DNA from 3 places in the Enterobacter sp. HK169 genome. Region 2 is predicted to be linked to each of the others. Evidence: predicted binding sites of a transcription regulator. Region 2 holds the regulator's gene; each other region holds the start of a gene.

What was found. The regulator Fur, encoded in region 2, represses iron uptake genes when iron is present. The targets are predictions, from matches to a motif close to ATAATAATGAGAACNACTATCAA.
Region 1: the regulator Fur is predicted to act here: its motif matches at 1,659-1,681, upstream of exbB (tol-pal system-associated acyl-CoA thioesterase).
Region 3: the regulator Fur is predicted to act here: its motif matches at 1,860-1,882, upstream of zupT (zinc transporter ZupT).

Annotation. Positions count from the first base shown of each region.
Region 1 covers NZ_CP017087.1:2,230,974-2,234,253, forward strand. Annotated here, with positions in the region: gene EnteroDNA1_RS10485 (hypothetical protein) at 1-393, shown strand, start outside; gene exbD (TonB system transport protein ExbD) at 436-861, opposite strand; gene exbB (tol-pal system-associated acyl-CoA thioesterase) at 866-1,597, opposite strand; gene metC (cystathionine beta-lyase) at 1,849-3,036, shown strand; gene yghB (DedA family general envelope maintenance protein YghB) at 3,180-3,280, shown strand, end outside.
Region 2 covers NZ_CP017087.1:4,239,448-4,242,727, forward strand. Annotated here, with positions in the region: gene chiP (chitoporin ChiP) at 1-1,331, shown strand, start outside; gene chiQ (ChiQ/YbfN family lipoprotein) at 1,379-1,705, shown strand; gene fur (ferric iron uptake transcriptional regulator) at 1,847-2,293, opposite strand; gene fldA (flavodoxin FldA) at 2,584-3,114, opposite strand; gene ybfE (LexA regulated protein) at 3,270-3,280, opposite strand, start outside.
Region 3 covers NZ_CP017087.1:2,264,993-2,268,272, forward strand. Annotated here, with positions in the region: gene EnteroDNA1_RS10645 (glutathionylspermidine synthase family protein) at 1-817, shown strand, start outside; gene ygiD (4,5-DOPA dioxygenase extradiol) at 910-1,698, opposite strand; gene zupT (zinc transporter ZupT) at 1,895-2,668, shown strand; gene ribB (3,4-dihydroxy-2-butanone-4-phosphate synthase) at 2,701-3,280, opposite strand, start outside.

The DNA.
Region 1 (3,280 bases), 2.0 Mb from region 2:
GAATTTATCTTAAAGCAAAATCTCGACGCGCTAAGAAACACAAAAAATGACGAGATGACGCGTATTACGCAAGACCTGGTATCGATCCCGGCGACGCTGGTTCGTCTGAAATGGCAGAATCGCCGTGAAATTTATCCGTTGCAGGTCAAAGAAGAAATTTACGGTGCCGTGATGAACGCCATCATAGAGCAGCGTCCCGAGCTGAAAGAGAAGCTTCTGGGACGTCTTGAGGCCAATTATCAGTATCTGCTTGCCAGAGAAATCGCCACCCTGCGTCTGACGCGCAAGCTGTCCGACGGTGAGTACCGTACCTCAAACGTCACCTGCGTGGCGCTTGATGAGGACGCGCTGGCAACCCCTTCTACCGCACCGACGGATAATAAAAACGCTTAAACCGACAGGCATAAAAAAAGCCGGCTTTCGCCAGCTTCTTTATCACTTCGAGGCCGCTTTCTCTTCGCCGACCAGTCCAATCTTCAGGTAACCCGCCTGATGCAGCGTGTCCATTACCTTCATCATGGTTTCATAATCAACGGTTTTATCCGCGCGGAAGAAGACCGTGGTGTCTTTCTTTCCGCCCGTAAGCTGCTCCAGCGCCGGGATGACCGAGTCGGCCGTCACCGGGTCGTTCCCGAGGAACATGGATTTATCCGCTTTCACCGACAGGTAGATAGGCTTCTCCGGGCGCGGCTGGGGCTGGCTGGAAGAGGCGGGCAGATTCACCTTCACATCCACCGTCGCCAGCGGCGCGGCCACCATGAAGATAATCAGCAGAACCAGCATGACGTCGATAAACGGCGTCACGTTGATTTCATGCATTTCGCCGTTATCGTCCAGATTTTCGTTTAGACGCATCGCCATACTCTTAACCTGCGCGCAGTTTAGACGCCGCGTGCACCGGCTTAACCGAGCTGGCGTTCAGGTCGAGATCGCGGCTTTGCAGCAGCAGAACCTGCGCGGCAACATCACCCAGCGTGGCTTTGTAGCTGCCAATCATGCGTGCGAAGATGTTGTAGATAACCACCGCCGGGATAGCGGCGACCAGACCGATTGCCGTCGCCAGCAGCGCTTCTGCGATACCCGGCGCCACGACCGCCAGGTTGGTGGTTTGGGTCTGCGCGATACCGATAAAGCTGTTCATGATGCCCCAGACCGTACCGAAAAGACCGATGAACGGTGAGATCGCGCCGATGGTCGCCAGATAGCCATTGCCGCGTCCCATGTGTCGGCCAACGGCCGCAACGCGACGCTCCAGGCGGAAACCGGTACGTTCTTTGATCCCTTCGTTATCTTCACTGCCAGCGGAGAGTTCCAGCTCGTTCTGCGCTTCGTTCACTAACAGGGTGGTCAGGCTTTTCGCGTGGAAGGATGAGGTCATATCTGAAGCCTGATCCAGAGAGCGGGCTTCAGCCAGCTGTAGCTGTTCCCGCTTAAGGCGACGCTTCTGCGAAAGCAGCTCGGCGCTTTTGCTGAAGAAGATAGCCCAGGTGACAACGGACGCCAGAATCAGGCCGATCATCACAATCTTAACCACGATGTCAGCATGCTGATACATGCCCCAAACGGAGAGATCCGTCTGCATCAAATTATTACCCACTCTGTATCTCCAGGACGCAAATCACAAAATCTGAGCGTAATAATATCAAAACGTCGTCGAATTGATAGTAGTTCTCATTAGTATTTGCATGGTGCCGTAATTTTCGTTCACTTTCCTTGCGCTTACGCAGTAAAAATTTCTTATGCAAATTTTTGCTAATATTTTCTGCTTATTCGATAAGCCCCGGGGTGCAGTTTTTTCCAATCGTGGTAGTCTGGACGTCCAGACGTATAAAAACAGGGTTAGCGAACATGACAAAGAAGCATCTTGATACCACGCTGGTACAGGCAGGACGCAGCAAAAAATATACGCAGGGATCGGTCAACAGCGTGATTCAACGAGCCTCCTCGCTGGTGTTTGATACCGTTGAGGAGAAAAAAATTGCCACGCGCAATCGCGCGAAAGGCGGGCTGTTTTATGGCCGTCGCGGCACGCTAACCCATTTCTCTCTTCAGGAAGCGATGTGCGAGCTGGAAGGCGGCGCAGGCTGCGCGCTGTTCCCGTGCGGGGCGGCGGCGGTCGCCAACACCATTCTGGCGTTTGTGGAACAGGGCGACCATATCCTGATGACCAACACCGCCTACGAGCCCAGCCAGGACTTCTGCACCAAAATCCTCAGCAAGCTCGGCGTAACGACCGGCTGGTTCGACCCGCTGATCGGTGAAGGCATTGCCGAACTTATTCAGCCAAACACGCGCATTGTGTTCCTGGAATCTCCGGGATCGCTCACCATGGAAGTTCACGACGTGCCGGCTATCGTGAAAGCCGTGCGCAGCAAAGCCCCAGAGGCGATCGTTATGATCGATAACACCTGGGCGGCGGGCGTGCTGTTTAAAGCCCTGGAATTCGACATTGATATCTCGATTCAGGCGGCGACGAAATACCTGATAGGCCACTCTGACGGCATGATTGGCACCGCGGTTTCCAACGCGCGCTGCTGGGATCAGCTGCGTGAAAATGCCTACCTGATGGGCCAGATGGTGGATGCAGATACGGCCTACATGACCAGCCGCGGACTCCGCACGCTGGGCGTTCGCCTGCGTCAGCACCATGAAAGCAGCCTGAAGGTGGCCGAATGGCTGGCGCAGCATCCGCAGGTTGAGCGCGTGAATCATCCCGCGTTACCGGGCAGTAAAGGCCACGAATTCTGGCAGCGTGATTTTACGGGCAGCAGCGGTTTGTTCTCGTTCGTACTGCAAAAGCGGCTGAATAACGACGAGCTGGCGAGCTATCTGGATAATTTTACCCTCTTCAGCATGGCCTACTCCTGGGGCGGTTTTGAATCTCTGATCCTGCCTAACCAGCCGGAACAGGTTGCGGCTCTGCGCCCCGGCGGTGAAGTGGACTTCAGCGGCACCCTGATTCGACTGCATATCGGTTTAGAAAACGTTGACGATCTGATTGCCGATTTAGCAGCAGGGTTCGAGCGTATCGTGTAGAGTGCTGGCTGAAAATGTACTCCCTGGACGCTTTTGTGGACACCGCAAGCAGAAAAGTCTGCTTGAGTTGCGCCCGGGATCAAACCCGACGGGCGAATAAGGGAGTACAATAGCGCTATATCTGCTGTTCCACAGGAAAGTCCATGGCTGTTATTCAAGATATTATCGCGGCGCTCTGGCAACACGACTTTGCCGCGCTGGCGGATCCTCACGTCGTCGGTATCGTTTACCTCGTGATGTTCGC
Region 2 (3,280 bases):
GTCTGGTGGTGACACCAGAGGCGAAAGCGGCGGGCTTCATCGATGATTCTACCCTCACGGGCGGTATTTATTACTGGCAGCGTGAACGTGACCGTAAAGACGTCACCGAAGACAAATACAAAACCAACCTTTCTCACTCCACCTGGAACGCCAACCTGGACTTCCAGTCAGGCTATGCCGCGGATATGTTCGGTCTGGATATTGCTGCGTTTACCGCGATTGAAATGGCGGAAAACGGCGACAGCGCCCACCCGAACGAAATTGCCTTCTCCTCCAGCAACAAAGCCTATAAAGAAGACTGGTCCGGGGATAAGAGCGGCATTAGCCTTTACAAAGCCGCTGCAAAATTTAAATACGGTCCGGTCTGGGCGCGCGGTGGTTATATTCAGCCAACTGGCCAGACTCTGTTAGCACCGCACTGGAGCTTTATGCCGGGTACCTATCAGGGTGCCGAAGCCGGGGCGAACTTTGACTACGGTGATGCGGGTGCGTTGAGCTTCTCCTATATGTGGACCAACGAGTACAAAGCACCGTGGCACATCGAAATGGACAAGTTCTACCAGAACGATAAAAAAACCAAAGTCGATTACCTGCACTCGCTGGGCGCGAAGTACGACTTCAAAAACGATCTGGTGCTGGAAGCGGCATTTGGTCAGGCACAGGGCTATGTCGATCAGTACTTTGCTAAGGCCAGCTATAAATTCGATGTCGCGGGTAGCCCGCTGAGCACCAGCTACCAGTTCTACGGTACGCGCGACAAAGTCAGCAACGGTGGCGTCAACGACATTTATGACGGCACCGCGTGGCTACAGGCGTTAACCTTCGGCTACAAGGTCGGTCAGGTTGATTTGCGTCTGGAAGGCACATGGGTGAAGGCGGAAGGGCAGCAGGGCTACTTCCTGCAGCGTATGACCCCGACCTACGCCTCCTCCAACGGTCGTCTTGATATCTGGTGGGATAACCGCTCAGACTTCAACGCCGACGGCGAGAAAGCGGTCTTCTTCGGCGCAATGTATGACCTGAAAAACTGGAACCTGCCTGGCTGGGCGGTGGGCGCTTCTTACGCTTACGCCTGGGACGCAAAACCTGCCGATATGGCCACGCCGGACGCATACTACGATCCCAACTATCGCCTGAAAGAGTCTTCCTACAGCCTCGATGCTATCTATACCCTGCAGGATGGCCGTGCGAAAGGCACGATGTTCAAACTGCACTTCACCCAGTATGACAACCACTCCGATATCCCGAGCTATGCGGGCGGTTACGGCAACATCTTCCAGGATGAGCGTGACGTGAAATTCATGGTTATTGCCCCATTCACCATCTTCTGATAAACGCACCGGCGGGCTGAGTCCCGCCGGTATGGAGAATGCACATGATGAAAAAAATCGTAATCGTCGCGTTGCTGGCTTCAGGGCTGGCGGCGTGTGCTCAGAATCAGGCGCCGAAAGAGGACTCCCGTCTGAAGGAAGCGTATAGCGCCTGCATAAATACTGCGGAAGGATCGCCGGAGAAAATTCAGGCCTGTCAGAGCGTGCTGAACGTGCTGAAGAAAGAGAAAGCGCATGAGCAGTTCGCGACGCAGGAAAACGTCCGCGTGATGGATTATCAGGCCTGCATTCAGGCGCGTAAAACCGGTAACGATCAGGAAGTGGAGAAGCGTTGCGATAAGATCTGGAACGAGATACGCAACAACAATAAATAAGTTGCTTTACGCCCGGTGGCGCTGCGCTTACCGGGCCTACAAAGGTGTCATAGCCCGTAGGTCCGGTAAGCGCAGCGCCACCGGGCTTTTTCCAGGCAAAAAAAAAGCCAACCTTGCGGCTGGCTCAGAGTATGAATCTTATTATTTCGCGTCGTGCGCGTGATCGTCTTCGCGGCAATCGCCTTCAGCGCAGTGACCGTAAAGGTACAGGCTGTGGTTCGTCAGGCGGATGCCATGACGCGCCGCGATTTCACGCTGGCGCGCTTCGATGGAATCATCGCTGAATTCAATGACCTTGCCGCAATCGAGGCAGATCAGGTGATCGTGGTGCTGCTGCTGGGTCAGTTCGAAAACAGATTTACCGCCTTCGAAATTATGACGGGTAACAATGCCCGCGTCATCAAACTGGTTCAGCACGCGATAGACGGTAGCCAGCCCAATCTCTTCACCCATGTCGATAAGACGTTTATAAAGGTCTTCCGCACTGACATGGTGATTGTCTGGACCCTGAAGCACTTCAAGGATTTTTAACCGAGGAAGCGTAACTTTCAGGCCAGCCTTCTTTAATGCGGTATTGTTGTCAGTCATGCGGAATCTGTCCTGTTGCTAAACGATTCACTTCTGTAGGAAGTGACAGAAAATGCACCCGGGATAATGCGTCTCATTATAGAACTGCCATGGCTAAATGAAAACTGCAAGTCTCAGGCAAAATATGCTTATAAAAACGTGGTATCACCAACAAACTTGCTCAATGGAAAACCACGTTTTATCAGGGAGACATTGTACAGGTCTGGGCGAAAAAGTTAAAAGATTGTAGCGATTAATTTAATCGGTTTGACCTGGAGCATGGGCGCAACCGCAGTTGCGCCGCGATAAAATCAGGCGTTCAGAATATCATCCAGGTGCAGTTCTTCACGGATCTGCTTCACCCACTTCTCAACGCGCTCTGCGGTCAGTTCTGGCTGACGGTCTTCGTCGATGGCCAGGCCTACGAAATGATCGTCATCGGCCAGGCCTTTAGACGCTTCGAAGTGGTAACCGGCGGTCGGCCAGTGGCCTACGATAACCGCGCCGTTCGGCTCAATGATATCGCGGATGGTGCCCAGCGCGTCACAGAAGTATTCGGCGTAGTCTTCCTGATCGCCACAGCCAAACAGGGCGACCAGCTTACCGTTGAAGTCCACTTCTTCCAGCGTCGGGAAGAAATCATCCCAGTCGCACTGGGCTTCACCGTAGTACCAGGTTGGGATACCCAGCAGCAGAATGTCATAGCCTTCCAGATCTTCTTTGCTGCTCTTGGCGATGTCATGCACATCAGCAACGTCTTTACCGAGCTGTTTTTGAATGTTTTTTGCGATATTTTCGGTATTGCCGGTATCACTGCCAAAGAAAATGCCGATGATTGCCATGAGTAAAATAACCTCTTGAAACTTAATAGTATGGTGGCGCAATTCGGCCACGGATAAGGGCAATAATAGCAGAACTGGCAACCCTGCGGAAACAGCTATCGCGCAGGACTGCACTCTGTGCTACATGAAAAGGGTGAGAAAGGGGATTTTCAGACTTATGCCTGGC
Region 3 (3,280 bases), 2.0 Mb from region 2:
AAACAACGCCGATACGCCAACCTCTCTGTATGAAGCGGCGTTCTTCCAGTGGATCTGGCTGGAAGACCAGGCCAATGCCGGAAACCTGCCGGAAGGCAGCGACCAGTTTAACAGCCTGCAGGAAAAGCTGATTGAGCGTTTTGCCGAGCTGCGCGAACAGCATGGCTTTAACCTGCTCCATCTCGCCTGCTGCCGCGACACGGAAGAAGACCGTGGCACGGTTCAGTATCTGCAGGACTGCGCCGCCGAAGCGGAAGTGGCGACCGAGTTCCTCTATATCGAGGATATCGGCCTGGGTGAAAAAGGTCAGTTTACGGATATGCAGGACCAGGTGATAAGCAACCTGTTCAAGCTCTACCCGTGGGAATACATGCTGCGCGAGATGTTCTCCACCAAGCTGGAAGATGCTGGCGTGCGCTGGCTGGAGCCGGCCTGGAAGAGCATCATCTCTAACAAAGCCCTGCTGCCGATGCTCTGGGAGATGTTCCCGAACCACCCGAACCTGCTGCCAGCCTATTTTGCGGAAGATGATTACCCGCAAATGGAAAAATACGTTGTTAAGCCGATCTTCTCCCGCGAAGGCGCAAACGTCTCGATTATCGAAAACGGCAAGACGCTGGAAGCGGTTGAAGGGCCATACGGCGAAGAAGGGATGATCGTCCAGGAGTTCTATCAGCTGCCGAAATTTGGCGACAGCTATACGCTGATTGGCAGCTGGCTCATCAACGATCAACCGGCCGGGATTGGCATTCGCGAAGATCGCGCGCTGATCACGCAGGATCTGTCACGGTTTTATCCGCACATTTTTGTCGAATAGGCCGCGGCCTGATGCCCTCACCCCGCCCCTCTCCCACAGGGAGAGGGTGCAAACACTGAAAACGGCAACCTGAGGTTGCCGTTTTGCTTTTATTACCCAATCTGCACCGACAGCATACTCAGACTCCCCATCTCAATACCGTCGACCGGGATCGTCACCGGCTCCTGACCATCCCACGCGCCAAGCACGTACAGCAACGGCAGGAAGTGCTCCGGCGTCGGATTAGAGAGCGAACCGCCATCATGATCCAGATAGTTCACCAGGGGATGCTCCTCAGCCGGGCCTTGCCAGGTCAGGTTCGCTTTAACGTAGTCGTTAAAAGAGGTTGCCCACGGGTACGGCGTGTTCTCACCGTGCCAGCGTGCGGTACGCAGGTTATGCACCACGTTGCCGCTCGCAACCAGCATGATGCCTTCATCACGCAGGGTTGCCAGCTTGCGCCCCACCTCCAGATGCCAGGCCGCCGGTTTAGTGCTGTCGATGCTCAACTGCACCATCGGGATATCCGCGTCAGGATACATTTTAATCAGCACGCCCCAGGAGCCATGGTCAAAGCCCCAGGCTTCTTTATCCAGCGTCACAGGGACAGGTGCCAGCAACTCTACCAGCTTTTGCGCCAGCTCAGGCGACCCGGGGGCCGGATAATGCGTGTCGTACAGCGCCTGCGGGAAGCCGCCAAAATCATGAATGGTTTTTGGCGCTTCCATGGCGGTCACGCCCGTCCCACGGGTAAACCAGTGTGCAGACACCACCACGATCGCTTTCGGACGCGGCAACGTCTCGCCAAGATGACGCCAGGCGCGGGTATAGACGTTGTCTTCCAGAACGTTCATAGGGCTACCGTGGCCTAAAAACAGGGCTGGCATACGGGAAGAAGTCATGGTGATATCCTTACAGAAGGTGTCAATTTAATGGTGCTACATTACGCGCAATCCGGCAAAGATGAACGCAGATAAGCGTGAAGATCATCATCAGGAAATTTGAATGTAAGGAATGTGTAAAGCCGGGTTTTCACCCTCGCTTTGCCAGAAATGAATCATTTATATTAATGAGAATGATTATCATAAGGAGCAATGCATGTCAGTCCCCTTGATCCTGACCATACTGGCGGGCGCCGCGACCTTTATCGGTGCGCTCCTCGGCGTGCTCGGCCAAAAGCCCTCTAACCGCGTACTGGCCTTTTCACTGGGCTTTGCTGCCGGAATCATGCTGCTCATCTCCCTGATGGAGATGCTGCCTGCCGCGTTGGGCACAGAAGGCATGTCTCCGCTGCTGGGCTACGGCATGTTTGTCTTTGGCCTGCTGGGATACTTTGCCCTCGATCGGATGCTTCCGCACGCGCATCCGCAGGATTTAATGCAGAAAAACGTGACGCCCATGCCGCGCAATATCAAGCGTACCGCCGTGCTGTTAACGCTTGGCATCAGTCTGCATAACTTCCCGGAAGGGGTCGCTACCTACGTGACGGCCAGCAGCAATCTTGAGATGGGCTTTGGCATCGCGCTGGCGGTCGCCTTACACAATATTCCTGAAGGACTGGCCGTCGCCGGACCCGTGTATGCCGCAACGGGATCGAAACGCACCGCGGTGTTCTGGGCGGGCATTTCCGGGATGGCCGAAATCCTTGGCGGCGTACTGGCCTGGCTGATCCTTGGTAGCCTGGTCTCTCCGGTGGTGATGGCGGCGATTATGGCCGCGGTAGCCGGGATCATGGTTGCGCTTTCGGTGGATGAACTGATGCCGCTGGCGAAGGAGATCGATCCTAACAACAACCCCAGCTATGGCGTGCTGTGCGGAATGTCGGTGATGGGATTAAGTCTGGTTCTGCTGCAGACCGCAGGAATCGGGTAAAAAAACGCCGGGATATCCCGGCGTTTTTATTTTCAGCTGGCTTTGCGCTCGTGCGCCTGGCGATACTCAACCAGATCTTCAATCGTGACCACCGGCATGTTGTGCAGGCGGGCAAAGGTAATGCATTCCGGCGCGCGCGCCATGGTGCCGTCATCGTTGGTCAGTTCGCACAGCACGCCAGCAGGTTTGAAGCCAGCCAGCGTCACCAGGTCGATCGTCGCTTCGGTGTGACCACCGCGGGTCAACACGCCGCCCGCCTGCGCACGCAGTGGGAAGACGTGGCCTGGACGGTGCAGATCGGATGGCTTCGCACCATCAGCAATCGCTGCACGTACGGTGGTCAGACGGTCAGCCGCAGACACACCTGTGGTCACGCCATGCGCCGCTTCAATGGTCACGGTAAAACCGGTACCAAAGGCGCTGGTGTTGTTTTCGACCATCATCGGCAGATCGAGCTGCTTACGACGATCTTCATTAATACACAGGCATACGATGCCGCTGCCGTGACGGATGGTCAGCGCCATCTGTTCAACGGTCATGTTTTCGGCGGCGAAAATCATGTCGCCTTCGTTTTCACGGTTTTCATCGTCAAGCACCATCACACCGCGGCCT